DNA from 4 places in the Anoxybacillus eryuanensis genome. Region 3 is predicted to be linked to each of the others. Evidence: predicted binding sites of a transcription regulator. Region 3 holds the regulator's gene; each other region holds the start of a gene.

Region 1 (8,022 bases), on a different contig from region 3:
ACAGGCATTTACATTTGCCATCCAGCTATTTTTAATTATATTCCCGAACACCTGCCTTGCGATTTTAGTCAACATATTTTTCCATATCTCATTCAGCACGAACACCCGATATACGGATGTGAAGTGGATGGATATTGGTCTGATGTTGGTGTCATTGAACAATATCATCAAACACATATCGATTTATTACGGCAACGTTTCGTTTCTTCTCATTATAAAGAGATAGCTCCTAGTGTATGGATCGGTGAGCGAGTTCACATTGCACAAGGAGTAAAATTAGAAGGGCCGCTTCTTATTGGAGATGATGTGCGTATTGATGCGCATGTAACGATTGGACCATACACGGTAGTTGGTTCACGTTCAGTCATTAGTAAATACGCATCGTTAAAGCGATCAATTGTTTGGTCCGATGTGTATATTGACGAGCATAGCGAATTACGAGGAGCAGTTGTGGCAAATGAAGTGTACATCGGTAAAAAAAATGAAATATTTGATTATGCAGTCATTGGAGCAAAGTGCAGACTAGAAAATAAAGTGAAAGTACGGCATGCTGCTAAAATTTGGCCGAATAAAACAATCGCAGAAAAAACAAAAGTGAAAGATTCGGTCGTATGGGGGGGGAAACGCCCGAACGTATTGTTCCGTCAAAACGGGATAAGCATGCGTGCACATGTCGATGCCCATCCGCTATTTATCACACAACTGGCTTTGGCGTATAGCAGTCTACATGAAAAAGGGAATCGAATATTAATTGGCTTTGACGCTCATCCGTTTTCTAAAGCGCTTGGAACGTTGTTTGCTCAATGTTTGCATATGTATGGTATGTACACGAATATATACGATGGAGGATATTTGCCTGCTTTTCGTTATATCATTCCCCACAAACGATATCACGGTGGAGTATTTATAACAATGGGCGAACGTGGTGATGAGGTTATTATTGACATACATGATGAATACGGATTTCCTATTGATCGAACGATGGAACGAGCCATTGAACAACAAATGGAACATGAACATTACATGTCAGCGATTCAAATGGGTGGAGCAATGAAGCAAAAGGAGAACGATGAAACGTATATTCGCGCATTGCGTCAATGGATTGCTTTTTCTGCATCGGAACAATGGAAAGTTGTCGTCGCTAGCCCTCTTCTATTTCGGGACATCATTCATCATACACTTCAGTTGTTTGCTATTGAAGTGATTTGGACGGAAAATCGCGATGATGAACATATTCGGGAGCAAATAAAGCATGAACAAGCGCAGTTTGCGATTGTTTTTGATCATTCAGGTGAACGTTTTCGTATTTTTGATGGGCAAGGGATCGCATTGACGAAAGAAGAAATGATCTCATTACATGTGTTAGTGTCCCTTTTATGTAGTGAAACGAAAAAAGTAGCAGTTCCTGCTTGGGCGCCGTCTGTGTTACACACGTTAGCAGAACGACTATATGGCGATATTGTTTATGTAAAAGATACGAGAAGAGAGTTTTTGCTCGCACATCATCATGAGCCGTTTCATTTTTATTTTGATGGGCTGTATGCATGTGTGCAGCTGTTGCATTTGTTGTCTATTGAACGTTGTTCGCTTCGCACTATTGTGTCGTCCATTCCAACGATTCATTTATCATGCCGTGATGTTTATTGCCCATGGCATGAACGGGCAGCTGTTATGCGTAAATTGTTAGAAGAATCGTATGACAAGCATGTAGATTTTACAGATGGCATGAAAGTGTATCATGAAGATGGAGAATGGACGCTCATCTTACCCAAAGTAGATGAACCGACGTTGACCATTTATTCTCAAGCAAAAAATGCTCAAAAAGCAAAAGAATATACAAAATACTATATAAAGAAAATTCGGCAATATCAAAACGTATAAAATTGATATGGAAATTGTTTAAGAAAAATGATATCATGGAAAGGTGTGATTACAATACTTTTGTTTGGAGGGAAAGAACGATGCGTGTAAATATTACGTTAGCGTGCACAGAATGCGGCGAACGCAACTATATTTCAACAAAAAATAAGCGCAATAACCCAGAGCGCCTTGAATTGAAAAAGTATTGCCCACGAGACAAAAAAGCAACAGTTCATCGTGAAACGAAGTAAGCAGTAGGATTTTTTTCCTGCTGCTTATTTTTTTGCGAAAGAGGGGGAAAGATAATGGATAAGAAACGATTCCGTCAGCAAATGAAACAACGTATTTTACATATGACTACAGAAGAACGTACACAAAAAGCGGGAATTATTCACGACATATTATTTCAGCAACATTATTGGAAAAAGGCCCATATGATTGGCATTACGATTTCACGACAAATAGAAGTAGACACAATACGTATTATTGAACGCGCTTGGAAAGAAGGAAAAAAGGTTGCAATTCCGAAATGCGAGGTAGCAACGAAACAAATGACATTTCGAGAAATTGATTGTTTTCAACAAATAGAACGTACTTTTTTTGATTTATATGAACCGATTGTAGAAGAAACGAGAGAAGTACAAAAACATGAAATCGATTTGCTATTCGTTCCAGGTCTTGCTTTCGTTCGGCAAGGGTATCGTCTTGGCTACGGTGGAGGATATTACGATCGTTATTTAGTCGATTTTCCGAACGACACCCTTTCACTTGCATATGATTGTCAAATTGTTTCTACGTTGCCGATTGAACAACATGACATTCCTGTTCAAAAGATGATTACGAATAAAGGAATAATTGTTTGTGAAAGCGAATCATAAAACAGCATAAGCGTTTTCATATTATACAGGAGAAAAAATTAACAAAATGTTAATAATTCATGCCTCATAAACTTTGTGAAACAGTGTACAATGTAAGTGTGAAACAGATAAACAATGCACATATTGTAAAATAATATAAACGAAAGGTGGAAGAAATATGTCAAATAAAGTGAATCGTGTTGTTTTAGTTGGGACAGGTTTTGTCGGCTCGAGTTATGCGTTTGCTCTTTTAAATCAAGGGGTGACAGAAGAGCTCGTTCTTATTGACATTAATAAAGAAAAATCAGAAGGGGATGCGATGGACTTAAACCACGGCATGCCGTTTGCACCGTCCCCAACAAAAATTTGGTTTGGCAATTATGAAGACTGCAAAGATGCAGACATTGTTGTGTTAACAGCAGGGGCAAATCAAAAGCCAGGGGAAACACGATTAGATTTAGTGGAGAAAAATACGAAAATTTTCAAAAACATTATTGATCAAGTCATGGCGAGTGGATTTAATGGCATCTTTCTCGTCGCAACAAATCCAGTTGACATTTTAACATATGCAACATGGAAGTTTTCGGGATTACCGAAAGAGCGCGTCATCGGTTCAGGAACGATTTTAGATACAGCTCGCTTCCGATATTTATTAGGTGAATATTTCGACGTCGATACACGTAACGTACATGCGTATATTATTGGGGAACATGGCGATACAGAGTTACCTGTTTGGAGTCATGCATTTATCGGTTGCCGTCCAATTGCCGATATGATGAAAGAAAAGCCACAATATAAGCAAGAAGATTTAGATAACATTTTTGTGAATGTACGTGATGCAGCGTATCAAATTATTGAACGAAAAGGTGCGACGTACTACGGTATTGCGATGGGACTTGTTCGCCTAACAAAGGCGATTTTACAAAACGAAAATAGCGTCCTTACTGTCTCAGCTTACTTAGAAGGACAATATGGTCAAAACGATATGTACATTGGCGTACCAGCGATCGTAAATCGTAACGGCATTCGTGAAGTCGTCGAATTGCAATTGAATGAAGAAGAAAAAGAAAAATTTACTCACTCTGCCAATGTGTTAAAAGATGTAATGAAACGCGTTGGGTTGCAATAGGTTGTCTCATGATGAGGCAACCTTTTTATAAATTCAACGAGAAAAGGGAACGGTAACAATGAGGAGGGTGATCATATTGAATGGAAAAACATTCATCTTTACGTTGATGGTAGGACTTGTTCTCTACCGCTTTCGTTATCGGTTATTGAATGAAATATTGAAACGAGAAGCCATTCAAAAGCGAGTTGTACAATGGGGGATGTCCATTCCGTTTATTCGCCATCGCCTGATGCCCACATTATTTTTACAAAAGTACAAATAGTTGCACTTTGTAAAAGAGTGTGGTAAAAGAAGGGTATGATAGCGAAGGGAGAGGAAAGGTTGAGCATTCGCTTCGATTTTGTATATTGGCAAATGATATTTCAGTTTTTGCAGGAAAACTATACTATCGTCTATATGTCGCCTGATGAACAAGAAGTTTGGTTGCAATCTACACGTGAACGAAAAGCGCCACTCATTCGTCTCGTTCGAGCAGACATGGATTGGAGCGTATCATTAAAAAATGATATGGAGCGTGCGCTCATTGCCGTTGATGAATGGCGAAAAAGCCAATTTCGCCGCCAATTACAAGTCATCAACATATATGTTATGATGGATCCTCCTGTTGACGATTGGGAATGGTACGTTCATCGTCCGTTTAAGACTGAACGAGTACATATGCAAACATTTATCATGCATAAAAACAATATGTATGAGACATTACATGAACTAAGTGTGTTGTTTCACCACGCATTGAAAATATATGTACCTGATGATTCCCCGATGTTGCAAAATGAGTTACAAGTATTTAAACAACATGTTTTATCGTTTGCAGAGCGCATGTACGAAAATGAGCGTCGCATATTTGAACGTGGAAAAGCAAGATTTACATATGTATTTATTGCTTTGCAAATGGTAATGTTTTTTATTTTAGAATGGAACGGTGGAAGTACAAATACGTTAACGCTCATTCAATACGGTGCAAAATTTAACCCGCTTATTTTGCAAGGGGAATGGTGGCGTTTTTTTACTCCTATCGTTTTGCATATTGGCTTTTTACACTTGGTCATGAATACGTTTGCGCTATATTATTTAGGTCCGCTCGTTGAAAAATTGTACGGTTCGTTTCGATTTTTATTTATTTATCTTTTTGCTGGTTTTGCAGGCTCGCTCGCTAGTTTTTTATTTTCACCGTCCGTATCTGCGGGAGCGTCCGGTGCCATTTTTGGATGTTTTGGCGCTTTGCTTTACTTTGGAAAAGCGTATCCGCATGTGTTTTTTCGAACGATTGGGATGAATGTACTAACAGTTATTGGGATTAACTTAGCATTTGGTCTCATTGTTCCAAATATTGATAACGCAGGCCATATTGGTGGATTAATTGGTGGATTTTTAGCTGCAAGCATCGTCCATTTTCCAAAAGAACGTGTTCGTCTCGAACAATGGTTAGCTGCTCTATTTACAGCGGTCGTTACGCTCATTTGCCTATATATCGGCTTTCAACGACCGCCAGCAGATCAAGCACAACTCATTCTTGCGCTGTCCAAGCAGTATATTGATGAACAAGAATACGAACAAGCAGAACACATGTTAACACTCATTCATGAACAAGATGCTGAAGCATATAAAGCAGATTTTCTACGCGCCTATATTCGTATACAACAAAAAGATTACGACGGTGCAAAACAATATTTATATGCTACGCTTCATAAAAACGACCGTTTCCACGAAGCCTTTTATTATTTAGCACTGTTGTATGCAGAAGAAAAAAATTATGAACAAGCAAAACAAGCTGCAGAACGTGCGTTGCAGCTTAAACCAAATGATGAACAATATAAACAATTATTTCGTGAACTCGAGCAGTTGTTTTAATATGACGAGCTCTCCATCTGCTGTTTCTGTCACGACAAACAGTTTACTGTAATCTTTTTTAATTAAAATGAGCGGAACGGTACTACCGATTGGTGATTCAATCGAACCGTTCTGTTTTTTTATGCCTAGAAAATAATTTTTGTACAAACCTTCCCATAAGTTTCCGACCATCACTTCCGTCTCATTTGTCGTTAAATCCATAAATGGTTGCTCATTATATTGAACAAGCTCAGGTAAATACAAATGATAATAATCATCTTTTTCCAATATGCCTCCCATTTGATCTGCAACTTTGTTTACGATCGTTTGCGTTTGTTTATTTAATGTATTTGCCCATGTTTTTTGTTCATTTGTCGTTGGTTTACGAAACGATTGAAGAGGTGAAAAAGATGAGTCGATGACATATAATACATCTCCACTCATTTTTTGACTGCTTCGAATGTTGTTTCCGTTATGCAACTCCCCTTGATGATACGAAATAGCTTGAAACAATCGACTTCCCTTTTGTTTGAGTTGTTTTTGTTGAATAAGATTTTTCCCATTCTCTTTCCATTTTGATTGCGTGGAAATGAGCCTCCCATTAGCAAACAATAACGAAATATCTTGCCGTAAGTAAGCGGTTCGATCGAGCGATGAAGTGACGATCCAATCGATTACATAATTGTTTTCTTTTTTCTGGGGTTGTAGTGATAATTTTGTTTCGGCAGTTGTAAAGCGAACGGTCGGATCGATCGGAAAAAACATAATCGTCTCGCGAGCAGGCCGCTCAAACACTTGGACGATGACGATAAATACGAATAGCAATATAAATAGCGATATGAAACGTTTCATCTCATTCCTCCGGTCAAGCATACATTTATAAAAAATGTATGTGTATACAAACCGAAATATGTATGAATGAATATCGATATGTCAAAGATGGATGGTAGTCCATGTAAGGTAGGTGATCGGAATGAAGCGCGTATCTTCGCGTCTTTCAGAAAACGTTTCATATATGAAAACAAAGCTTGGAGTAGGGAAAAGTTTTGACGTTATTTATTTAGATGTTCATTATGCAGGAAAAGATATGGCTTTATTTATGATTGACGGATTTGTCAAAGATGATATTCTCCATTACTTAATGAAATTGTTGTCCGAATTGCCGAACGATGTGTTAGATGAACAACCGTTAGATAAATTGTTACGGACGCATCTTCCGTATGTTGAACTCGATCAAACAGACGATTTTGAACGTATCATTGATGGAGTGTTGGCAGGACCGACAGCTTTATTTGTTGATGGCATGGCAAAAGCGATTTTAATTGATGCACGTACATATCCTGTGCGTGGACCTCAAGAGCCAGACATGGAGCGAGTTGTTCGAGGTGCACGTGATGGGTATGTAGAAACAATTGTATTTAATACGGCGCTAACAAGACGGCGCGTACGTGATCGTTCATTACGAATGGAATATATGCAAATTGGTCGTCGTTCAAAAACGGATGTATGTGTTTGTTATATTGAGGATATTGCCAATGAACAGATTGTCGAAGAAGTGAAACAATCATTGGCGAAAATCGATACTGATGGTTTACCAATGGGAGAAAAAACAGTAGAGGAATTTATTTCTGGCAGACACTTTAATCCGTATCCTGTCGTTCGATATACAGAAAGACCAGATACGGCAGCTGCTCATTTATATGAAGGACACGTTCTTATTTTTGTTGACGGGTCTCCAAGTGTGTTAATTACACCAGCAACATTTTGGCATCATTTACAACACGCAGAAGAATATCGAAATAAGCCAATTGTTGGTGCATATTTACGCTTCGTTCGCTTTCTTGCTGTATGGCTTTCTATTTTTTTATTACCGCTTTGGTATATGTGGATGAAAACACCAGAGCTTGTTCCACATTCGTTATCATTTGTTGCAAAATCAAGTGAAGGAAACATTCCGTTGTTTGGTCAAATATTACTTATTGAATTTGGATTAGATATGTTGCGAATGGCAGCCATTCACACTCCATCTGCTTTAGCCACAGCGCTTGGGCTTGTTGCTGCATTAATGATCGGTGGGATCGCCGTTGAAGTTGGGCTATTTTCTAATGAAGTCATTTTATATTTTGCGATGGCGACTATTGGGACGTTTGCGACACCAAGTTATGAGCTTGGATTGGCCAATCGGCTCGTTCGCCTTGCTTTGCTGATTGTAACAGCGTTATTTGGTGTTGTTGGCTATGTTGTAGGCATTACTGCATGGTTAGTCATGCTTGCACGCATGCAATCGTTTGGCGTTCCGTATTTATGGCCTTTTATTCCATTTTCATATCGTGGGATGCGCGATGT
Region 2 (8,022 bases), on a different contig from region 3:
ATCTCCTGATTGGCTCGTTCAACAGACAACACAATTGACGTGGGGAGAGTTAAAAAAACGGTTTATGCAAAAAGCTGGTCAATGACGACCAGCTTATTTTGCGCCTAATATTTGTTTTGCTTTTTCAACACGTTCTTCTGATGGTGTCGGGATGCCTTCAAGCGGATATGTCAGCCCGAGCGCTTTCCATTTGTACACGCCGAGTTGATGATACGGAAGCACCTCAATTCTTTCGACGTTGCGTAACGTACGAATGAAGTCAGCTAAGCGATGTAAATCTTCTTCATCGTCTGTGACGGTTGGAACGAGCACATGACGAATCCAGACGGGTACGTTTCGCTCAGATAATAAACGAGCAAAAGCTAAAATATGTTCATTTGTTTTTCCTGTTAGTTTCCGATGTTTTTTTTCATCGATATGTTTTAAATCTAGCAAAATTAAATCTGTATATTGAAGCAATTCATCAAGCTTTTGTTGGAACGACGGCTCCGTCGTATAACATCCCCCTGATGAATCAATCGTTGTATGAATGCCAAGTTGCTTACAGCGACGAAAAAGTTCAATTAAAAAATCGATTTGTAAAAGTGGCTCTCCGCCACTTACTGTAATCCCGCCGCCAGATGCTTGCATAAACGGCAAATATGTTTGGGCATCAGCGATGATTTCATCGACGGACATTTGCTTTCCTTTGCCAATTTCCCACGTATCTGCGTTGTGACAATATTGACAACGCAATAAACAGCCTTGGGTGAAAATGACATAACGAATGCCGGGACCATCCACTGTTCCGCACGATTCAATCGAATGAATAAATCCGTTCATATTGTTTTCCTCCTAGGTAGAAAGCTCCCACAATGTGTGGGAGCTTCCATTACATAGTTTCATGGAACGTCCGATTAATGACGTCAATTTGTTGTTCACGTGTTAATTTAATAAAGTTGACCGCATAACCTGATACGCGAATGGTCAGTTGCGGATATTTTTCAGGATGTTCCATCGCGTCAAGTAACGTGTCGCGGTTAAAGACGTTGACGTTTAAGTGATGACCGCGTTTTTGCGCATAGCCATCTAAAATCGCCACAAGGTTTTGAATGCGTGTCGCGTCATCCTTACCGAGCGCTTTTGGTACGATCGAGAACGTGTTCGAAATGCCGTCTAATGCATATTCATACGGTAATTTAGCGACAGAGCTTAATGACGCAAGCGCTCCTTTCGTATCGCGACCATGCAATGGGTTAGCACCAGGTGCGAACGGCTCGCCAGCGCGACGACCATCAGGCGTATTTCCTGTCTTTTTGCCATATACGACATTTGATGTGATCGTTAAAATCGATGTTGTATGCTTCGAATCGCGATACGTTTTATGTTTGCGCAATTTTGTCATAAAGCGCTCAACAATATCGACCGCAATCGCATCGACGCGATCATCGTTGTTGCCGTATTTCGGGAAGTCGCCTTCAATTTCAAAGTCGACAGCTAAGCCATTTTCGTCGCGAATGGTTTTTACTTTTGCATATTTCATTGCGCTAAGTGAGTCAGCAACGACAGAAAGACCAGCAATTCCCGTTGCCATCGTGCGCAAAATGTGCGTATCGTGAAGCGCCATTTCGATTCGTTCATAACAATATTTATCGTGCATGTAATGGATGACGTTTAATGTATTAATATACAACTCTGCTAGCCATTCCATGACGTTATCGAATTTGCGCATCACTTCTTCATAATCTAAGTATTCAGATGTGATTGGCGCAAATTCTGGCCCGATTTGCACTTTTAGCTTTTCGTCAACCCCGCCGTTAATTGCGTACAATAATGCTTTCGCAAGGTTTGCGCGCGCACCGAAAAACTGCATTTGTTTACCTATGCGCATGGCGGATACGCAGCATGCGATGCCGTAGTCGTCACCAAACTCAGGACGCATTAAATCGTCATTTTCATATTGAATGGAGCTTGTTTGAATCGACATTTTTGCACAATATTTTTTAAATGCTTCTGGTAATTTTGTCGACCAAAGAACCGTTAAGTTTGGTTCTGGCGCTGGACCTAAGTTGTCAAGCGTATGCAAGAAACGGAATGAGTTTTTTGTCACAAGTGGACGGCCATCAATAGCGACACCGCCGATCGACTCTGTTACCCACGTTGGGTCACCGCTAAATAACTCATTATATTCTGGTGTTCTTGCGAATTTTACGAGGCGCAATTTCATGACGAAATGGTCAACAAGCTCTTGCGCTTCGCGTTCAGTTAATGTTCCTTCTTGCAAGTCGCGTTCAATATAAATATCTAAAAATGTGGAGACGCGACCTAAGCTCATTGCCGCACCGTTTTGTTCTTTAATCGCAGCAAGATAGGCGAAATACAACCATTGAAAAGCTTCATGTGCGTTGCGCGCTGGTTTGGAAATATCGTAGCCGTAGCTTGCTGCCATTTCTTTTAGTTCTTGCAGGGCGCGAATTTGTTCAGCTAATTCTTCGCGGAGACGAATGATGTCTTCGCTCATTGTGCGCGCACCTGTGTTGCGTAAATCTTTTTTCTTCTCTTCAATGAGGCGATCTACACCATATAACGCTACGCGACGGTAGTCACCGATAATGCGACCGCGTCCATAGGCGTCAGGAAGTCCTGTAATGATTCCTGCTTTGCGTGCGGCTTTCATTTCGTCTGTATATACGTCAAATACGCCTTGGTTATGTGTTTTGCGATATTGCGTAAAAATTTTCTTTACTTCATCGCTTACTTGATATCCATAAGCTTCGCATGCTTGCTCAGCCATGCGAATCCCACCAAATGGCATAAGTGCTCGTTTAAACGGCTCATCTGTTTGAAAACCGACGACTTTTTCAAGTTCTTTATTTAAATAACCAGGTCCATGCGACGTAATCGTCGATACGATTTCCGTATCCATGTTGAGAACGCCGCCTTTTTCGCGTTCTAACTTTGAAAGCTCCATCACTTGTTCCCACAGTTTTTTCGTCGCTTCTGTCGGACCTTGTAAAAATGATTCATCCCCTGTGTAAACGGTTACGTTATTTAAAATAAAATCACGAACGTCAATTTCCCTTTTCCATTTATCACCTTTGAACGTTCTCCATGCGTCCGTCAACGTTTCATTCACAGTAAGTAGCGTCATAATAATCTCCTCCCAATCATCAGAATAAAAGTACCCCCTATATAAAGAATACTACTTTTTTACATGACGAGGAGAAAGAAGGATTGACGAATTTGTGAAACATTGATCAAAAATATTTTCTAAAATAAAGATTTTTCCAAAAATTATTTTTATAAAATTTGTTGCATAAAAACAATAAAGCTGATAATATGTGAAACATAGAGAGCATAACATGTTTATACACAAATATTTATTATTTTACAACAAATAGTAAGGGGGATAAAGTTGATGAAAAAAGGAATGATGGCAACACTTATTTTTATACTTATGTTTGCGCTTGTAGGGTGTGGCAGTTCAACAGAAAAAACAGCAACAACAGAAAAGAAAATTACAGTTGTGACAGACGCGGCGTTTGCTCCATTTGAGTACATGGATAAAGGTGAAATTGTCGGCTTTGATGTCGATTTATTAAAAGCAGTCATGAAGGAAGCAGGATTAGCATATGAATTAAAAAACATCGGCTGGGATCCATTGTTTGCGGCTATTCAAGGAAAAACAGCGGATATGGCCGTTTCAGGTATTACAATTAACGACGACCGAAAACAAACGTATGACTTTTCGATTCCGTATTTTGAATCGACACATATGATTCTCGTGAAAGAAGGAAGTTCGATTAAAAGCGCGAAAGATTTACAAGGAAAAGTTGTCGGTGTTCAAAATGGTACAACGGGACAAGAAGCCGTTGAAAAAATTTTAGGAAAAGAGAATCAAAATATTAAAAAGTTTGAGAATACAGTCGTTGCGATTATGGACTTGTTAAACGGCGGTGTGGAAGCCGTTGTAACAGATAATGCTGTTGCGAACGAATATGTAAAAAATAATCCAGATGCCAAGATTGTAGCATTTGAGGATCCTGAACATTTTGAATCTGAATTTTACGGCTTCATGTTCCCGAAAGGAAGCGAGTTAAAGCAAAAAGTAGACGAAGCGTTGAAAAAGGTAATTGAAAACGGAACGTATACAGAAATTTATAAAAAATGGTTTGGGACAGAACCGAATATTGAATCATTACAACAACAGCAATAACGTCGAAGTAAAAATTGCGTAACTGCAAGCAGTTACGCAATTTTTACAAGAAGAAAGGTGATAGATGATGGATTTTCGTTTCAATATTATTTTGGAATATGCACCGTTTTTCTTCAAAGGAGTACTATGGACAGTCGGTTTATCGTTAGTCGGTATTTTTTTCGGGACGATTCTTGGTTTGGCGATTGGGCTAGGAAAAATGGTTCAAAACCGCCTCGTCCGTTTGCCGTTTGATTGGTACGTTCATTTTTTCCGTGGAACGCCATTATTTGTACAAATTTTACTTATTCATTTTGGCATCATGCCGATGTTTACCGCCCAACCGAACCCGCTCGTATCGGGAGCGATTTCGTTATCTTTAAATGCGGCCGCGTATATTGCTGAGATTTTCCGCGCTGGTATTCAATCGATTGATCGTGGGCAAATGGAAGCGGCACGTTCGCTTGGAATGACGCATGTACAAGCGATGCGTTACATCATTTTACCACAAGCGATCAAGCGCATGATCCCGCCACTTGGTAACGAATTTATCGTCCTTATTAAAGATTCATCGCTTGCGGCAATCATTGCGGCGCCTGAACTGATGTACTGGGGACGAGCGATGCAAGGGCAATATTATCGCGTATGGGAACCGTACTTAACCGTTGCGCTTATTTACTTAGTGCTTACCCTCTCATTAAGCAAGTTGCTACATCGGTTAGAAAGAAGGTATGATGCATGATTCGGGTTACAAATTTAAAAAAATCATACGGATCGCTCCAAGTGTTAAAAGGAATTGATGTGCACATTCATGAAAAAGAAGTGGTTGTTGTCATCGGTCCGTCTGGATCGGGAAAGTCGACGTTTTTACGTTGTTTAAACATGCTTGAAGATTTTGATGAAGGGGATATTGTTGTTGACGGATTTCATTTAAAAGATCCGAAAACAGACTTAAATAAAGTGCGGGAAGAAGTAGGAATGGTGTTTCAACGATTTAATTTATTTCCGCATATGACGGTGCTTGATAATATTACACTTGCTCCGATGAAAGTGCGCAAATGGTCGAAAGAGAAAGCGACCGAAAAAGCGTTACAACTGCTTGCGAAAGTAGGTTTACAAGATAAGGCGCACGTATATCCGGATTCTTTATCAGGCGGACAGGCACAGCGTGTAGCAATCGCTCGTGCGCTTGCGATGGAACCGAAAGTGATGCTATTTGATGAACCGACGTCTGCGCTCGATCCTGAAATGGTCGGGGAAGTGCTTGCGGTAATGAAGCAACTAGCTAAAGAAGGAATGACGATGGTCGTTGTGACGCACGAGATGGGGTTTGCCCGTGAAGTCGGGGACCGCGTTCTCTTTATGGACGGTGGAGTGATCGTAGAGGAAGGAACACCACAACAAATTTTTGATGCGCCACAACATGAGCGAACAAAGTCATTTTTATCGAAAGTGTTATAGAAAAAGGTGTCCCGTTTGCCAGGACACCTTTCTTTTGTTGTATAAAAATTCGAGTTCAGAGAGCTGTCTAGCTCCGATCGCCCTATTTATGCTAACAACTGTTTGTCTAAAGCCACTTCAACTGGAACGTAGTCGTAACCGAGGTCGCGTGCGACAGCTTCGTACGTGATTTCTCCGTTTGCCACGTTCACACCAAGGCGTAACGCCGAGTTGTCTGCGACAGCTTTGTGTACACCTTTGTTCGCAATTTGTAATGCGTATGGCATCGTAACGTTTGTGAGCGCAAGTGTAGATGTGCGTGGAACCGCCCCTGGCATGTTTGCAACTGCGTAGTGAACGACACCGTGTTTCACGTATGTTGGGTTGTCGTGTGTCGTCACATGGTCGCTCGTTTCGACAATGCCCCCCTGGTCGATTGCTACGTCAACGATGACCGAACCTGGCTGCATCGCTTTTACCATTTCTTCTGTCACAAGCTTTGGTGCTTTTGCTCCAGGGATTAATACGGCGCCAATGACAAGGTCAGACTCCGCCACCGCTTGTGCGATGTTCATAGGGTTAGACATCAATGTATTAATTTGGCTTCCGAAAATATCGTCAAGTTCACGCAAACGTTCCGCGCTTAAGTCGATAATTGTCACGTTTGCGCCTAAGCCGATTGCCACTTTTGCAGCGTTTGTTCCGACGACACCGCCGCCAATGATTGTCACTTTTCCACGGCTAACGCCAGGAACACCTGAAAGAAGGATGCCTTTTCCGCCTTTTGTTTTTTCGAGGAATTGTGCACCAATTTGCGCTGCCATACGTCCTGCCACTTCGCTCATCGGTGTTAAAAGTGGCAACGTACGACCAACTTGTACCGTTTCATAAGCGATCGCGATTACGCCTTTTTCTTTGAGGGCGCGCGCTAACTCTGGTTCCGCAGCAAGATGTAAGTATGTGAATAATACTAATCCTGGACGGAAATATTCGTATTCACTTGGTAGAGGTTCTTTGACTTTCATGACCATATCCGCTTGCGCCCAGACGTCTGCAGCACGTTCAACGATTTGCGCTCCTGCCTGAACGTAAGCCTCATTTGTGAAACCGCTTCCAATTCCTGCATCTTTCTCAATTAATACAGTATGTCCATTGCTGACAAATGACATGACGCCAGCAGGTGTAATAGCTACGCGATTTTCGTTATTTTTAATTTCCTTTGGAACACCAATAATCATGTGCTGTTTCCCCTTTCATGTTGTCTTTTTGTATTATCTACAGTATAAATGTTTTTTATCATTTGTTGTTTGTTTAGAAAAGAGAAAGAAAAAACGAGCTTTTGTGGATTTCCACAAAAGCTATGTTGTCCGATATTTGTCTAATTTCATATCGATATATAGTTTTACTTTTTCGCCCATGTTGCTTAAATCGATATTCCCGATTTCACTTATTCGTTTGAGACGATAAGCGAGTGTGTTCGGATGAATGTTCAGCGCTTTTGCTGTTTCGTTCACGTTGCTGTCAAAGTCGAGATATGTTTCAATCGTTTCGACTAAGTTGGTATGGTGCTGTGCATCATATTGTTTCAGCTTTTCGAGTGCTACGTTGTGGAAATCCCCATGTCGTTTTTTTTCAAAAAGTAAATCAAAAAATTGATACATGCCGAGATGCTGATAACCTTGAATATTCGCAAGTTGATGAGGGAAGGCACGTTTCATTTTTAACACCGTTTGCGCTTCCTCGTAGCTTTTTGCAATTTTTGTATAGCACTCGTACACATTTCCGAATGCCCCCATCATAATGTCCACGCGAAATCGCTCTCTCATTTGTGTCATAAATGAACGAAAAAATCGTTCAATGTGTGCTTCTCCATAGACGTCTGAACTTGGAGCAACGAGCACAATTAGTCGTTGGTGATCAATCGTATAAAGTGGGACGGCGAGTTGCTGTGTCGTTTTTAGTAAATAATCAATTTGTCTTTCTACTTGTGTTTGAATATGTTGTTGAAATTGAAAAATACCAACAGAAAAAAACGGATACACATGTACGTTTAATTGATGACATTGTTCAATTACTTCGTGAGGAGATGGAAAATGACCAGTCAATAGTTTCCAAAAAAATTCTTGAATCCGCTCTTCTTTTTTATGTTTGCGAATTTGTAGTTGCAATAACAAATTTTTTGCTGCTTTCGCTGCTTGTTTTAACAAGTCAAACTGTTGCTCCGTCCATGGTTCGTTCATTTCAATTGCCCAAATAAACCCGAGCACCTCTTTATTTCTCCAAATCGAAATGGCGATACGATTGCCGAGCCCTACTTCTGAAATTTCCGCGACACGAACAGGTTCCTCGCTTTGCAGGAGCCTTGGGATCACCCCTTCGCGCCATAAACTATTAATGACGCGTTCTGG
Region 3 (8,022 bases):
CTGATCGCCAATCGCACGATGAACGAGAACAGCTGCTACCGACGAATCAACACCACCACTTAAAGCACAAAGCACTTTTTTATCGCCGACAAGTTCACGAATTTTACGAACTTCGTGCTCAATAAAGCTTCCCATCGTCCAATCGCCTTTACACTTACAAATGTGAAACACGAATCGTTTTAACAATTCATTTCCATATACTGAGTGGCGCACTTCTGGGTGAAACTGAACGGCATAAAACTTTCTCGTTTCATCGCTCATCGCGGCAATCGGACAAGATGGGCTTGTCGCATCAACGATAAACCCTTCTGGCGTTTTTGTCACTAAGTCGCCATGACTCATCCAAACAATTTGCTCTGTCGGTAAGTCACCAAACAGTTGCGACGCACGTTGTACCGTAATCGTTGCTTTCCCATATTCCCGATGAGTCGCTTTTTCAACTTTCCCACCTAAATGATGCGTCATTAGCTGCATGCCGTAACAAATACCTAAAATCGGAATGCCTAACTGAAAAAGTGCTGGATCGCACGTCAATGCTTGTTCGTCATATACACTATTTGGACCACCCGAAAAAACAATGCCTTTTACATTCATTTGTTGAATTTGCTCTGCTGTAATCGTATGTGGATGTAGCTCGCTGTACACACCAAATTCACGAATACGGCGCGTAATTAACTGATTATACTGGCTACCAAAATCTAAAACGACGATCATTTCCTGCTGACTCAAACGAAATCACCCCATCTACATATAATAAAAAAGCTAGCATTCATACCCTCGCATAAAAAAACGAAGGCAGAATTCTAGCAATATAGAACACTGCCTTCGTAGTCGGGTCATTTACGGTGTCCCGGTAGAGACTCTCGAACCATATTATCGAGGATATACGAAGGTAAGCATCTTAAATTTTAATTCATTCTACCAACTTCATTCCTCATCGGTCAAGATACCTTCGTTTTTATTAAATTTTCTAACAATTAACAATACTATCTCATGTGCATATAATTTATAAACGAAATGGATCGCAGGAGAATAGCTATGGATCTTCAAACGAAAGCACTTATCGGTTCATTTACCCAAGCTGTAGGTACTGTTACTTCGGCCGTTGGAAGCACTCCTTTTTTCAGTAATAGGAAACAGTTTGCTCTTGATTTATGGGGAAACGTATTGCAAGCGACGGGAAACGCTTTAGAGGCAGATGCTGAGATCCCTGATACATTAGGTATATATGGAAATCAAATTCAAGCTATCGGTAACGTAACCGTTGTTGCTGGGCTATTAAACAAAGAGGGAAGTCAACAGGAGATTACAGGAAATTGGTTACAATCATTAGGCGGACTCATTTCATTTGCAGATAATTGGGAGGATAGGCAACCATCTGTATTAACTCCAATTGGAAATTTACTACAAGCCATTGGCAATGCTCTACAAGCCATTGGTGGCATATACGCGGAACGAGGAAATAAAGAAGAAGGACAATCGATCAGTATCGCTGGAGCATGGATTCAAGCTGTCGGCTCTGTTCTTTGTTTTTTAAGTCAGTTAAAAGAAAAACTACCCCGTTGAAACAGGGGTAGTTTTTGTATTACATCATGCCGCCCATGTCAGGCATGCCTGGTGTATTTTTGTTTTCTTCTGGTTTGTCAGCAACTACTGCCTCTGTTGTTAAGAACATGGCGGCAACAGATGCTGCGTTTTGAAGCGCGGAACGAGTAACTTTTGTTGGGTCAACGATACCCGCTTCGATCATGTCAACCCATTCTCCAGTTGCTGCGTTGAAACCAATGCCAGGCTTTTCTGTTTTTAAACGCTCCACGATGACAGAGCCCTCTAAGCCAGCGTTTTGTGCGATTTGACGAACTGGCTCCTCGATTGCACGAAGAACGATTTTCACACCAGTTGCTTCGTCGCCTTCCGCTTCAATTGCTGCAACTTTATTGTACACGTTCACTAACGCAGTACCACCGCCGGCAACGATACCTTCTTCAACTGCCGCACGTGTTGCATTCAATGCGTCTTCAATGCGTAATTTGCGCTCTTTCAACTCTGTTTCTGTTGCAGCACCAACTTTGATTACCGCAACACCGCCAGCTAATTTTGCTAAACGTTCTTGTAATTTTTCACGATCAAACTCAGAAGTAGTTTCTTCTAATTGAGCACGGATTTGATTGATGCGTGCTTGAATGTCTTCTGCGCGACCAGCGCCGCCAACAATTGTTGTATGTTCTTTCGTTACAACAACTTTCGCCGCACGACCAAGTGAAGCAATTGTTGTTGATTTCAATTCGCGACCTAACTCTTCTGTGATCACTTCACCGCCTGTTAAAATCGCGATATCTTGAAGCATTGCTTTACGACGATCACCGAAGCCAGGCGCTTTAACTGCAACAGCTGTGAATGTACCACGGAGTTTGTTCACAACTAATGTTGCAAGCGCTTCGCCTTCTACATCTTCAGCAATGATTAATAACGGCTTACCTTGTTGAACAACTTGCTCTAACACAGGAAGAAGTTCTTGAATGCTTGAAACTTTTTTATCTGTAATTAAGATGTATGGATTGTCTAATACAGCTTCCATTTTATCAGAGTCTGTAATCATGTATGGAGATACATAACCACGGTCAAATTGCATACCTTCCACAACATCTAATTCTGTTGTGAAGCCTTTAGACTCTTCTAATGTAATGACACCATCTTTACCAACACGCTCCATTGCTTCTGCGATTAATTGACCAACTTCTTCGTCAGCCGCAGAAATTGCTGCAACTTGAGCGATAGAATCTTTACCTTCGATTGGTTTAGAGATCGCTTTTAATTCTTCTACCGCAACAGCAACAGCTTTTTCAATACCTTTGCGAATGCCCATTGGGTTTGCACCAGCTGTTACGTTTTTCAAACCTTCACGAATCATCGCTTGTGCTAATACAGTCGCTGTTGTTGTACCGTCACCAGCAACATCGTTTGTTTTGCTTGCTACTTCCGCAACAAGCTTCGCACCCATATTTTCAAACGGATCTTCTAATTCAATTTCTTTTGCAATCGTTACACCGTCATTTGTAATTAATGGAGAACCGAACTTTTTCTCTAATACAACGTTACGACCTTTTGGACCTAATGTGACTTTTACTGCGTCAGCTAATTTATCTACACCGCGTAACATCGCACGACGAGCTTCTTCGCTGAATTTAATTTCTTTTGCCATACATCTTACCCCCTTGATAATCATTTTTGTTAAGTATTTTTGTATGCTTTATATGTTATCAGGCGAACGATTAACCAATCACAGCTAAAATGTCGCTTTCACGTAAGATTAAGTACTCTTTTCCATCATATTTCACTTCTGTACCCGCATATTTTGAGAAGATGATGCGGTCACCAACGCTCACTTCTGGAGCTACACGCTCACCATTGTCAAGAACACGGCCTGAACCAACCGCAACAACTTTTCCTTCTTGTGGTTTTTCTTTCGCTGTGTCTGGTAAAACAATTCCGCTCGCTGTTTTCTCTTCAGTTTGGATTAATTCAATGACAATGCGATCACCTAGTGGCTTCAACACGGCAAACGACCTCCTTAATTAGATTTTCGTACCGTTATTAGCACTCGTTATTATTGAGTGCTAACACACTTATTATATTAATGAACTTTTTTCAATTTTGCAAGTAGGAAGTTAAAAATTTTTCACTAAATGTTTCCCTTTTTCATTATGTCTTTCCTTTCGAAATTCATACAAAAAATATGGTAAAATGAAAAAGTACTCATTTTGCAAAAAGGGGTTGAACATGTGAAAAAGCAATATTGGTTTGTCATCATTACATACATTGCTATGCAACTATCCAGTTTAGTTGGCGTTCCTTTGCTCGCACATAGCGGATTTATTAACGCATCAAATAAAGAAGTAGCTTTTTCGATCGCCTCTGGTTACTGGGCTGTTATTAGTTTTTCGATTGCTCTTTTTTTCGTTCTTTATTTCATGAAAGAAGATATGAAGTATTCGTACGATCGCCATCAAGCATCAATTGGAACGTCGATCTTTTGGGCAATTGGGGGGTTTTTGCTCGCTCTTTTCGCTCAAGGCATTGCAGCAAACATCGAAGTACACCTCTTTGGTGTCGAAATGGGATCCGAAAACACACGACGCATCGTCGAAATGGTAAAGCTCACACCAGCACTTATGCTTGTCACTTCGATCGTTGGACCAATCTTAGAAGAAATCATCTTTCGAAAAATTATTTTTGGGACGTTGTATGAAAAATATAACTTTCTTTTATCAGCCCTTGTCAGTTCACTTTTATTTGCTGTTGTTCATTTAGAATTCGAGCATTTGCTTCTTTATGCAACAATGGGATTTGTATTTGCGTTCTTATATGTCAAAACAAAACGTATTCTCGTACCCATTGTGGCCCATGTGCTCATGAACACCTTTGTCGTCGCCATTCAAACATTATTCGCTGAAGAAATTGAAAAAATGATGCGCGAAGCAGAACAAATGCAATTCGTGATTTGGAGGCTGTTTTCATGAAATCCGAACCGTTGTTTTATTTTCTAATGGGAATTTTATTTACTTATTTTGCTGTGGATAGTGCCGATGATGGTATTTGGGATGTAACGACGATGTTATTCATCCTAATTGCAACATTTGATTTTGGAACAGCGATTCGCTCTTTATTGAAAAAAACCTCCCGCTCATAAACGGGAGGTTTACTCATTTCCGTAATGTTTTAAAAAGTAAACGAGTGATTGCAATTCGACCGCTAAATCAATATGATGAACACGAATGTGCTCTGGCACATGCAGACGAGCAGGCGTAAAGTTTAAAATTCCTTTAATGCCTTTTTGAACAAGTCGGTCAGTAATCGGCTGAGCAACCTGAGCAGGAACAGTTAAAATCGCTACCGTAATTCCACCGAGTTTTTCTTCCAATTCATTTAAATGATAAACTGGAACTCCTCCGACTTCTGTTCCGACTTTATCTGGATCTACATCGAACGCCATCACAATTTTCGTATTATTGTTTTTGCTAAAATTGTAGTTCAAAAATGCCGTCCCTAAATTACCGACTCCAAATAACGCGACTTCTGTCGTTTCATCTTGATCTAACGTTTTACGGAAAAACGACAGCAAATAATTCACATTATATCCGTATCCTTTTTTTCCAAGCGCACCAAAGTATGAAAAATCACGGCGAATCGTTGCTGAATCGACTTTTACAGCTTCACTTAACTCCGCTGAAGATACACGCTGCTTTCCTGATGCATGCAAGTTTTTCAAAAAACGATAATACAACGGTAGTCGCTTTGCGGTCGCCTGCGGAATTTTTGGTTGTTCATTGTTCACGAGTCAATCCCCCACATTTCCTTTCACAAATAGTTAGCGCTTTCATTTTTCTCTCCTATACATCGAAAAAGTTCTCTCCACTTTTAAACTATACACTATTTTTTTCATTCTGTCTTTCCTTTGTACCCTTTATTATTATTTTTGTCAAATTTGTTATTCACACACTAGTATTGCCGAACATGAAGAAAGTGCGTTACACTATCAAAAGAAGATTGAGGTGAGAAATGATGATCATTTTACAAATAAACCAACTATCCAAATCATATGGAGCTGAACAAGTTTTATCAGACATAAAACTTGAAATACAAGAAAAAGATCGCATTGCTCTAGTTGGGAGAAACGGCGCAGGAAAATCAACATTATTAAAAATCATTGCTGGCCAATTGTCATACGATACAGGTGAAATTATAAAGCCGAAACATGTGACAATCGGCTATTTAGATCAATATACAGGTTTGCAAGCTCATCGCTCTATTTGGGACGAAATGCTCGATGTTTTTGCCCCGCTTCAACAAATGGAAAAGCAATTGCGTGAACTAGAACAACAAATGAGCTTGCATAATGCTGACTACGAAAGACTATTAGAGCAATATGATCGTTTACAAACGGAATTTAAGGAAAAAGGCGGTTATCAATATGAAGCAGATATTCGTTCTGTTCTTCATGGCCTTCGCTTTTCCCAGTACGATTATACAACAAAAGTATCAACATTAAGCGGCGGACAGCGGACGAGACTAGCGCTAGGAAAACTACTTCTGACTAAGCCAAATTTACTTATTTTAGACGAACCAACGAACCATTTAGATATGGAAACATTACAATGGCTTGAACAGTATTTAAAAAACTATACAGGAGCCATTCTCATCGTCTCGCACGACCGCTATTTTCTTGATCAAATCGTCACACAAGTGTACGAATTGTCGCGCACAAAAATAAAAAAATATGTCGGCAACTATACAAGCTACTTACATCAACGGGCGGAGCAATTTGAACAACAACTGAAATTGTACGAAAAACAACAAGAGGAAATCACAAAATTAAAAGATTTTATTCAACGAAATATCGCTCGCGCCTCAACAACAAAGCGGGCACAAAGCCGTAGAAAGCAACTAGAAAAAATGAACATCATCGAAAAGCCGCTTGGTGATGAGAAATCGGCATCATTTCGTTTCGAAATCGAACGGCCAAGCGGAAATGATGTGCTAACAGCCAACAATTTAGCGATCGGTTACGATCACATCATCGCAAAAAATCTTTCATTTCGCATCACTCGCGGGGATAGTATTGCACTGATTGGACCGAACGGCATTGGAAAATCGACTCTTCTAAAAACGATCGTCAAACGACTTCCTATAAAACAAGGGGAGCTGCGTTACGGAACAAACGTACAAATCGGTTATTATGATCAAGAACAAGCCGAGTTAACGTCTAATAAACGCGTTATCGACGAGCTGTGGGATGAAGATCGATTAAAAACAGAGAAAGAAATTCGGACCATTCTCGGAAACTTTTTATTTTCTGGTGACGACGTATTGAAGCCTGTTCAGACGTTAAGCGGTGGAGAAAAAGCGCGGCTCGCTCTCGCTAAGCTAATGATGAAAAAAGCGAACGTATTAGTTTTAGATGAACCCACAAACCATTTGGATTTAGATAGCAAAGAAGTGCTAGAACAAGCACTCATTGAATATCCTGGGACCATTATATTCGTCTCTCATGACCGTTATTTTATTAACAGGATCGCAACCAAAATATATGAGTTATCCACAGATGGACTTGTGGAATATTTGGGAGACTACGATTATTATGTGGCAAAAAAAGCAGAGTTGCTTGAACTTGGACAACTCAATGAAAAGACGATAACAGAAGAACGATCTTCACCAAAGCGTTCATACGAAGAAGAAAAAGAGCGAAAAAAGCTTGAACGACAGCGAAAACGAAAACTAGAACAACTAGAGCTGGAAATGGAGCAACTGGAGCAACAAATTGCTGCATATGAACAACAATTATATGATCCTTCCTGTTACAATGACTATGAAAAAGCTCGGGATACTCAAGCAAAGATCGAAGAACTAAAGAAAAAATTCGACGAACTATTTGAGCAATGGGAACTTTTACAACAATAATAATGAGCTAGCCCCATTTGTGGACTAGCTCATTTTTTACACAAATATATCCACAGAAAAAACACCTAAATATAAGTTATTCACCTACTTTTCCACATTATCCACAAGAAAATCAAAAAATCCACATATATCATTGTGGTTAACTCGTTATGATAAAATAACATATAATCAACGTTTTCCACATTATTCACATATATGTGGATAAAATAATCCACAAAAAAGGTTCGGTTTTTCTTCAAGGAAATTTATACGATTATAAGAAAGGGTGCCCGGTTACTTTTAGGGCACCCTCTTGCTATAACAGTAAACTTGGGCTGGCATTTAACGCCATTGTCGCTCGCTTTCCTTGTTGAAATAGTACCGTTCCCGCTGCCGCAATCATCGCCGCATTATCTGTGCAAAGCGACAACGGCGGGATAACTAACTCGACTTCAGGCAGCTGCTTCATTTGTTTTTGTAATTGCGTACGCAGTCCTTCATTTGCTGCCACACCGCCAGCTAGCAATATTTGTTTCACGTCGTAATGCGTGGCTGCTTGAATTGTTTTTTCAACTAACACCTCAA
Region 4 (8,022 bases), on a different contig from region 3:
ACCCTGGAACAAGCCGCATCGTGCGCCGTGTCATTAGCCATATTCAGCCTGGGCAAATTATTTTATTTCACGACCATGGAAGCGGTAGTCGCAAACAAACCGTTCAAGCTTTAAAAGAAATTTTGGCGATTTTAAAGGAAAAAGGATATACGTTCGTCACTGTCTCGGAGCTGTTAAAACACCATCCAAACTATCGCGAGTTGAACTTGTAGCACCTTTCATGTAAGCATATATTTTGATTTTTCAGCCCATCCATCTCATAATAAAAGGGACAAATATTGGAAAGGGGCAAAGTGATGAAAAGTTTACAAGATGGTGCCACGTTACATAATGGGGTGCGTATGCCTTGGCTTGGGTTAGGCGTCTATAAAGTGCAAGAAGGAGACGAAGTAAACCGAGCTGTTCGCACAGCGCTTGAAGTTGGCTATCGTCACATTGATACCGCTGCATTTTACCAAAACGAAGAAGGTGTTGGTCAAGCGATTCGCGAATCAGGCATTCCTCGCGACGAAATTTTTGTTACAACAAAAGTATGGAACAACGACCAAGGATATGAAGCGACATTAAAAGCGTTTGACACAAGTTTAAAAAAGCTCGGCTTCGATTATATTGATTTATACTTAGTACATTGGCCTGTCAAAGAAAAATATAAAGAAACGTACAAGGCGCTTGAAAAGTTATATAAAGACGGTTTTGTGCGCGCGATCGGTGTTAGTAACTTCCAAATCCATCATTTAGAAGACATCCTTGCTGATTGTGAGATTAAACCGATGGTCAACCAAGTCGAGTTTCATCCGCGTTTCACACAAAAACCGCTTCTTGCCTTTTGTAAACAACACGACATTCAATTTGAAGCATGGTCACCACTCATGCGTGGCGGTGAACTGCTAAACGAGCCAACGCTTGTCAACATTGCACAAAAATATAATAAAACTCCAGCCCAAGTCATTTTGCGCTGGGACTTGCAACATGAAGTCGTTACTATTCCAAAATCTGTCACACCTGAACGAATTGCGCAAAACGCAAACATTTTCGACTTTGCATTAACGAAAGAAGAGATGGATGCGATTGATTCGCTAAACGAAAACCACCGCATTGGTCCAGATCCGGATAATTTTGATTTCTAAAGGGGCAATTCATCGCCCCTTTCTTTCTTTTTTTTGATGCTTAACCATTGCGATCAAAAGAAGGAAGATAGGAATGATCATTTGAAGAGGAACGTGCATATAAATTGTAACGATTCGAAGCCCTTCTTTAATATGCTCAGCAAAATTGCTTGCAATGGCAAGAGACAAAAACAAGACTGAAATGCCTAGCGGATAAACAAGACGTTGATATTGTTTAAGCGCAAATAAGTCAGCCACGCCGATAACTCCTGCGTAAAAAAAGACGCCGACTTTGAAAAATCCGCCGACAATTAATGCAATCATAAATAGTACATCTAACCGTTCTAAAAAATTTGCCACGCGAATTTCTTGAATCGTATTTAGTAGTGGAAAAGTTGAACGTGAAACAATATCTGCGCCTAATACAGCTACATTCATCCCCATAATCATTGCTAAATTTATGCCACTTAACAATAATGCAAGAAACCCTGCCTTCCACACTTTTTCTTCCTTTTGTAAATAAGGAAAAATCATTGTAAAAACAACAAGTTCTCCAAACGGAACATATAATGTTTGCGTAAATACAACATGAAAAATGCGCGGCCATCCCTCTTCTAATATTGGTTGTAAGCGACGAACATCTATCTCTCCTGCGATAATAGTCAGCACGAAACCTAACATAAGTATCCAATAAAGGGAAAAGAAAAATAATTGACTCGCTCGTGCGATCACTTCAATCCCTTTATATACAGCATACATCACAGTCAACATCATGACCGCATTTAAAATAAACAAAGGTGTCTCAGGGTATGCAAACGTTAATAACAGCTCTCCAAAATCACGCAATACACGAGCAGAAATATATAAAAAATAAAGCACATATATGAGCGCAAGTACTTTTCCAAAGAAGGGACCGACAATGCGCTGACTATACGATGTAAAAGGGAGATTCGGATAGTACGTGAAAAGGCGATAGTAGACAAACAACAATCCGACACCGAAAACCATACCGCATAAAATGGCAAGCCAAACATCTTGTTTCGCATCCACCCCAAGTGGAATAACCATCGCGCTACCATGTTCAAATAAAATGGCAAGCATAAATAGCTGTCGCGCACTTATACGCGCTCGCTCCACTTTCTCACCGCCTTTTCACTGAATATATGAACGAGTTCGCAATCCTGTTCTTCGAATAAATGATTCCACCTTTACTTGAACATCTAATTTCGGGAAATATTTATCATTCCATGTTTTTTTCATCTTCTTCCATTCTTTTGGATATGTACGATGAACAACTTCTCCGAATCCGAAAATATCGCTTTTTTTCCTTTGAGCAACATGTACCGCTTTTTCAATTTCTGATTTAATCTCTTGTTGCATCACTTTTTCGAGTGCAACGATTTGTTTCGGATCGGTAAAGTCAATCGCAACAAATGTTTCACCAATATCTCCTTCTGTTGCAACTGTAACAAATATGATAGGCTTCCCATTTCTTAATTGTGCTGTCACTTTTGTTTTTGCCCGCACTACTTTATAAGACAATGCTTCTTTTTCTTCTTTCCAATCAACTGTGACGGCTGTCTGTTTAATTTTATCGAGAATCCATAATACTCCTCGCGCGTCTTCTTTTCCAATCCATCCGACAAGCTTTCCTCTTTTAAAAATGGCTAATTCACTAGCTCGAAGACATGCAGTAGGCTCCATCGTACGAACATTTTCTTGATCGTCGCTATGCTTTCGATTTCCGTCTACATGAAAGCTGCTCATGATGACTTCCTTTCCAGCAAGCGAAAAACTTTCAATTACTTCTCGTAAACGAGTGCCAACATTTTCTCCCCACATCATTTCTGTTAATTCTAACGTTTTAATCATTTGATTTGCTGGGATTTTATCGACTGGCGTGAGCACAGATAACAATTGCTTTGCTGTTTGCTTACGAGCAATCACAATATTTGCTGTTGGGCGAAATTGCGGATTACGCTCAACAACATCAAAAATTTGCTGAATTCCTTCCTTCGCAAGTTCTTCCCCAACCACAACAAGATTCGTATGAGCGTAGTATGGAATGCGGGATATTTGCTTCGACGCTTTCCGACTCGCCTCCACTAACGTATCGCCTGTTGAGGTATATAAAGCTACAGGAAGCCCCGTACTTCCCCCTCCTCTTTGCGTCGCCCCTGCTACGTTCCCAGGATTGACGACTTGAAACGTCGATATATACTTTCCATCCTTTTTATCTATACCAACTGCAATAATTAATGCTAAATCCCTTAACTCCTTTTTACTCCAACATCCGAAAAGTAGCGTACATATGAACAACATAAAAATAAGAAAAGGATATCGTTTAATTTTCATCCCCTTCTCTCCTCATTTCCTGATTAGGCTTCGGACGTTGTTCGTCCCCTTGACGAACGATATTTGTTTCTTCTGCAATCCCATGTGGTCGATCAGTTAATGCCCATAAAGGAAAACGTACGAACGTATCACGTAAATTCGTTGGAATAAGCGGAGCGAGCGGTGTCATATACGGTACACCAAACGAACGAAGACTACATAAATGAATAGTCATCCAAATTAATCCAATTAAAATACCATAAAAACCAAATAATGCAGCTAACACCATTAACAGAAAACGAATGAGACGCGCGGAAACTGCAATGGCAAATGATGGTGTAGCAAAACTAGCGATTGCTGTAATCGATACAACAATAACCATGACGGAAGAAACAAATCCCGCTTCGACCGCTGCTTGTCCAATGACTAGTGCGCCAACAATCGATACAGCTTGCCCAACAGTTCGAGGCAACCGCACTCCAGCCTCGCGTAAAATTTCAAACGTTACTTCCATAATAACGGCCTCTACAAACGCAGGGAACGGAACAGATTCACGTTGTGCAGCAATCGCAATAACGAGAGAAGTCGGAATCATTTCTTGATGAAACGTCGTCGCTGCAATATACAGAGACGGTGCAACAAGCGAGATGAAAAATACGAGTATGCGTAAAAAACGAAGTGCTGTTGCAATATCAAAACGTGCATAATAATCTTCAACCGCTTGAAAAAATTGAATAAACACCGCTGGCGCAATAAGAACAAAAGGCGTCCCTTCTACAAAAATAGCAACACGTCCTTCTAATAAATTGGCTGCAACGCTATCCGGACGTTCTGTATGATAAATGGTTGGAAACGTCGTAAACGTTTCATCTTCAATGAATTGTTCAATATAACCGGATTCTAGTACACCGTCCATACAGATGCGTTGCAGTCTGCTACGTACTTCTTCGACAATGTTGTCATCCGCAATTCCTTTCATGTACATCATACGTACGTTTGTGTGTGTCACCTCACCAACTGTAATGGCTTCTACCCATACATGTGGATGTTGAATACGTCGTCGCACCATGGCTACATTTGTTGTTAGTGATTCTGTAAACCCTTCGCGTGGTCCACGGATAGATAATTGTGTGCTCGGTTCTGTAATAGCACGGTACTCTCCACCTTTTACCGCTATACTAATTGCCTCTTGCATACCATGAATAAATAAAATGCTTTCCCCAGACATGAGCAAGGAAAATACGTCATTCCATTGTTTCACACGTCTCGTTGTATTGGCTGTAGCGATCTTTTTCTCAATATAGTCTAATTGATCACAACACATTGAAGGAAAAGACAGTTGTACACTGGCTTCAATGAACAATTGCTGAACCATATTTTCATCAACCATTCCACTAACAAAACAGAGCGCTGACGAAAGATTGTCTTCCTTCCCAAGCCAAAAACGGCGAATGACAATATCTGCACTATTCCCCGTTATATTACGTACCTTTTCTATATTTGCATGTAAATCTCGCTCAATCGTCCCATATATTCCCTCTTGTGCTACTTTATCGTATTGATATACTTGCTTTTTGTTCTGATTTCTCAACCGCAACCACATTCGCCTCTCTCCATTCACTATCGCTTATGGTTAGAATAAGCAATAAATACATATGTTATGCAAAAAGGAATAAAACACGTCAAAAAGTTGCACGCTAGTCCAAAAAAGATATTTATGGAGATGAACAAATGAAACTTGTCGTCATTTCTGTTTTTATCCCTATGTTGTTAGGTGGCCTAGCCATCAGTATGAATGTATTGTTAGGGATGAGCATGTACCAAGCGTTTATTGATATTTTTAATCCATTTAAAGTGATGGAGCCCATCGAACTAGGCGTTTTGTTTTTTCTGATCGTCTTATGGATTCTTGATACATCCCTCCATCTGTTTCGAAAAAAAAGTTAAAACAAAAAAACCGAACAGCGCTCGCGTTAAGCGAACACCGTTCGGTTTTTTTGTTTTCTCATGCCTAAAGGAACATATACGCAAAACGGTTCACTTTCCATATAATCGCCTGTGACTGCATATGCACGAGCACGTGATCCGCCACAAACGTAGCGAAATTCACAAATGCCACATTTTCCTTTATATAAATCTGGTTGGCGTAATTGTTTCATCACTTCCGATTCACGATAAATGCGCGCTAAAGGTTGTTCACGTACGTTGCCGCATACGATTGGAAGCAAACCGCTTGGCATGACATCTCCTGTATGAGAAACGAAAACGAAGCCGTTACCATCATTCACGCCTTTTGGTGCTCGTTTTAATCCGTCAATGATTGAAGCACGGTCAGTCGTCATCGCATGCTCATAACGAATATCCCCCGCTTCAATTTGTTTTTCTCGCATTTTTTGTTGAATGACAACACGACGATAATGTTGCGCTGCTGTCGTTTTAATATCATATGGTGCTGTTTTACTTAATTCATATAACCAACGAAACACTTCTTCATGTTCAGCTGGAGTAATGCAGTCATTCATTTGCCCACGACCTGTTGGAACGAGTAAAAAAATGTACCACATCACTGCGTTTAAATCGCCAACTAATTTCGCCATCTGTTCTAAATGATTGTAGTTATAGCGCGAAATGACCGTATTCACTTGCAACGGCATATGTAATTCGTTTAAATAGCGAATGTTTTCGATCGTTAAATCAAATGATCCTGGTGTACCGCGAAATCGATCATGAATGTCAGCCGTCGGCCCATCTAAGCTAAATGCCCAGCGCGACAATCCAATCTCTTTTGCTTTTTTCATTTTTTCTTTCGTCACATTCGGCGTTGCACTCGGTGTAATCGAAACACGCATTCCTTTTTTCATCGCATACTCAGCAAGATCAAGCAAATCTTCACGCATCATACAGTCTCCGCCCGTAAATACGAGCATTGGATTGTTCATTTCATATATCTCATCAATTAATCGAAGACCTTCTTTATATGTTAGTTCACGCGGATCAGGGAGAGGCTGGGCGTCCGCACGACAATGTACACATTTTAACTGACACGCTCTCGTCACTTCCCAAATGACGATAAATGGATTTTCATTATAATCTACCTCATGCGCATGTTTATGCATATTTCATCACCAGCTTCTTGTGTTATTTTTCACATTCATTATAGGCTTATTTTTTAGTGATACACGCGCATGTTTTTGACGATTTTTTAAACATCCCTATGCTAAAATGGAATAAGGAAAATAAAGGAGCTGAAAAAAATGAAATCAGAAAAAGAAAAGATGGTAAGCGGTCAATTGTATCGGGCTACCGATCCAGAGTTAGTGAAAGAACGTGAACATGCCCGTAAATTAACAAGACTATTGAATGAAACATTAGAAACGGAGCATGAACGACGTGTTTCTTTATTGAAAGAACTGTTTGGTTCAACAGGTCAAAACGTATACATTGAACCCCCTTTCTATTGCGATTACGGATATAACATTCACGTCGGGGAAAACTTTTTTGCCAATTTTAATTGCGTCTTTTTAGATGTATGTGAGATTCGTATCGGGGACAATTGCCTTATTGGTCCCGGCGTTCATATTTATACGGCAACGCATCCGATCGATCCAATCGAAAGAGCATCCGGTTTAGAATACGGAAAGTCCGTGACGATCGGCGATCATGTATGGATTGGTGGCGGGGCAATCATTAATCCAGGCGTCAAAATCGGAAATAACGTTGTCATCGCTTCTGGGGCTGTTGTCACGAAAGACGTTCCTGATCACGTTGTCGTCGGGGGCAACCCGGCAAAAATAATCAAACAGTTAAACGTATAAAAGGCTCCCACGAAAGGAGCCTTTCACTTACGCAAAATAAACGATATAAATAACCGCTGCGAGCACGATGCGATAAATCGCAAACGGAACGAGACGAACGCGGTTAATTAAACGCAAGAAAAAGCGAATAGCTAGCAAGGCGAAAATAAATGCACTAATAAAACCAATAACAAAAAATGGTAAAGCATCAATCGTGATATACTCCCAGTTTTTCAATAACGAAATGCCACTTGCTCCTGCCATAATTGGCACTGCCATAATAAATGTAAAATCAGCAGCAGCACGGTGACTCATGCCTACAAGTACGCCACCTGAAATGGTTGATCCTGAACGCGAAAACCCAGGCCAAAGCGATAAACATTGAACAAGACCGACAATAAACGCTTGCTTATACGTAATATCATCTACCGTTTGTGCGACCGTTCGTTTTCCGAAACGATCTGCTGCGATCATTAACAACGCCCCAAGCACAAGTCCGATGAGCACCGTTTTTGTGGAAAATAAATGTTCATCAATATAGTCTTCGAATAAAACTCCTAACACCCCAGCAGGCACAAGTCCAATGAAAATGTGCATGAGCGTTAAATGCGATCCTGCTTTTCTGTCACGTTTACGCAAATAAAGCAACTCAAAAAACTTATCTTTAAACACAACAACGGCAGCTAAGACGGAACCGAGCTGAATGACAACTTTAAACGTATTCGCCCCATATTTCCCCAAAAACTCGCTTGACTTTAGCCACATATCGTCAACAATAATCATATGCC

The links. The regulator Rex, encoded in region 3, represses fermentation and respiration genes when NADH is low (regulators of the CRP and FNR family bind a similar motif). The targets are predictions, from matches to a motif close to TTGTGAAATATTTCACAA.
Region 1: a site for Rex is predicted at 2,812-2,829, ahead of HNQ84_RS05005 (L-lactate dehydrogenase). Genes of this name have one in related genera too.
Region 2: a site for Rex is predicted at 3,223-3,240, ahead of pflB (formate C-acetyltransferase). Genes of this name have one in related genera too.
Region 4: a site for Rex is predicted at 6,574-6,591, ahead of HNQ84_RS03470 (TIGR04053 family radical SAM/SPASM domain-containing protein). Genes of this name have one in related genera too.

What each region holds. Positions count from the first base shown of each region.
Region 1 is NZ_JBPODS010000003.1:80,557-88,578, reverse strand. It holds gene HNQ84_RS05020 (sugar phosphate nucleotidyltransferase) at 1-1,881, shown strand, start outside; gene rpmG (50S ribosomal protein L33) at 1,962-2,111, shown strand; gene HNQ84_RS05010 (5-formyltetrahydrofolate cyclo-ligase) at 2,166-2,738, shown strand; gene HNQ84_RS05005 (L-lactate dehydrogenase) at 2,896-3,846, shown strand; gene yqgO (protein YqgO) at 3,923-4,108, shown strand; gene HNQ84_RS04995 (rhomboid family intramembrane serine protease) at 4,168-5,697, shown strand; gene HNQ84_RS04990 (hypothetical protein) at 5,668-6,528, opposite strand; gene HNQ84_RS04985 (spore germination protein) at 6,650-8,022, shown strand, end outside.
Region 2 is NZ_JBPODS010000006.1:12,316-20,337, forward strand. It holds gene pgmB (beta-phosphoglucomutase) at 1-85, shown strand, start outside; gene pflA (pyruvate formate-lyase-activating protein) at 94-822, opposite strand; gene pflB (formate C-acetyltransferase) at 872-3,130, opposite strand; gene HNQ84_RS07900 (basic amino acid ABC transporter substrate-binding protein) at 3,398-4,195, shown strand; gene HNQ84_RS07905 (amino acid ABC transporter permease) at 4,263-4,916, shown strand; gene HNQ84_RS07910 (amino acid ABC transporter ATP-binding protein) at 4,913-5,635, shown strand; gene ald (alanine dehydrogenase) at 5,722-6,852, opposite strand; gene HNQ84_RS07920 (helix-turn-helix domain-containing protein) at 6,973-8,022, opposite strand, start outside.
Region 3 is NZ_JBPODS010000021.1:2,700-10,721, reverse strand. It holds gene guaA (glutamine-hydrolyzing GMP synthase) at 1-714, opposite strand, end outside; purine riboswitch at 809-910, opposite strand; gene HNQ84_RS13855 (DUF6944 family repetitive protein) at 1,039-1,566, shown strand; gene groL (chaperonin GroEL) at 1,586-3,202, opposite strand; gene groES (co-chaperone GroES) at 3,273-3,557, opposite strand; gene HNQ84_RS13840 (CPBP family intramembrane glutamic endopeptidase) at 3,783-4,520, shown strand; gene HNQ84_RS13835 (YdiK family protein) at 4,517-4,690, shown strand; gene HNQ84_RS13830 (redox-sensing transcriptional repressor Rex) at 4,700-5,335, opposite strand; gene HNQ84_RS13825 (ABC-F family ATP-binding cassette domain-containing protein) at 5,563-7,458, shown strand; gene tsaD (tRNA (adenosine(37)-N6)-threonylcarbamoyltransferase complex transferase subunit TsaD) at 7,754-8,022, opposite strand, start outside.
Region 4 is NZ_JBPODS010000002.1:189,937-197,958, forward strand. It holds gene HNQ84_RS03440 (polysaccharide deacetylase family protein) at 1-212, shown strand, start outside; gene HNQ84_RS03445 (aldo/keto reductase) at 297-1,127, shown strand; gene HNQ84_RS03450 (GerAB/ArcD/ProY family transporter) at 1,137-2,243, opposite strand; gene HNQ84_RS03455 (Ger(x)C family spore germination protein) at 2,259-3,455, opposite strand; gene HNQ84_RS03460 (spore germination protein) at 3,451-5,043, opposite strand; gene HNQ84_RS03465 (YczF family membrane protein) at 5,172-5,387, shown strand; gene HNQ84_RS03470 (TIGR04053 family radical SAM/SPASM domain-containing protein) at 5,414-6,556, opposite strand; gene HNQ84_RS03475 (sugar O-acetyltransferase) at 6,695-7,255, shown strand; gene HNQ84_RS03480 (undecaprenyl-diphosphate phosphatase) at 7,283-8,022, opposite strand, start outside.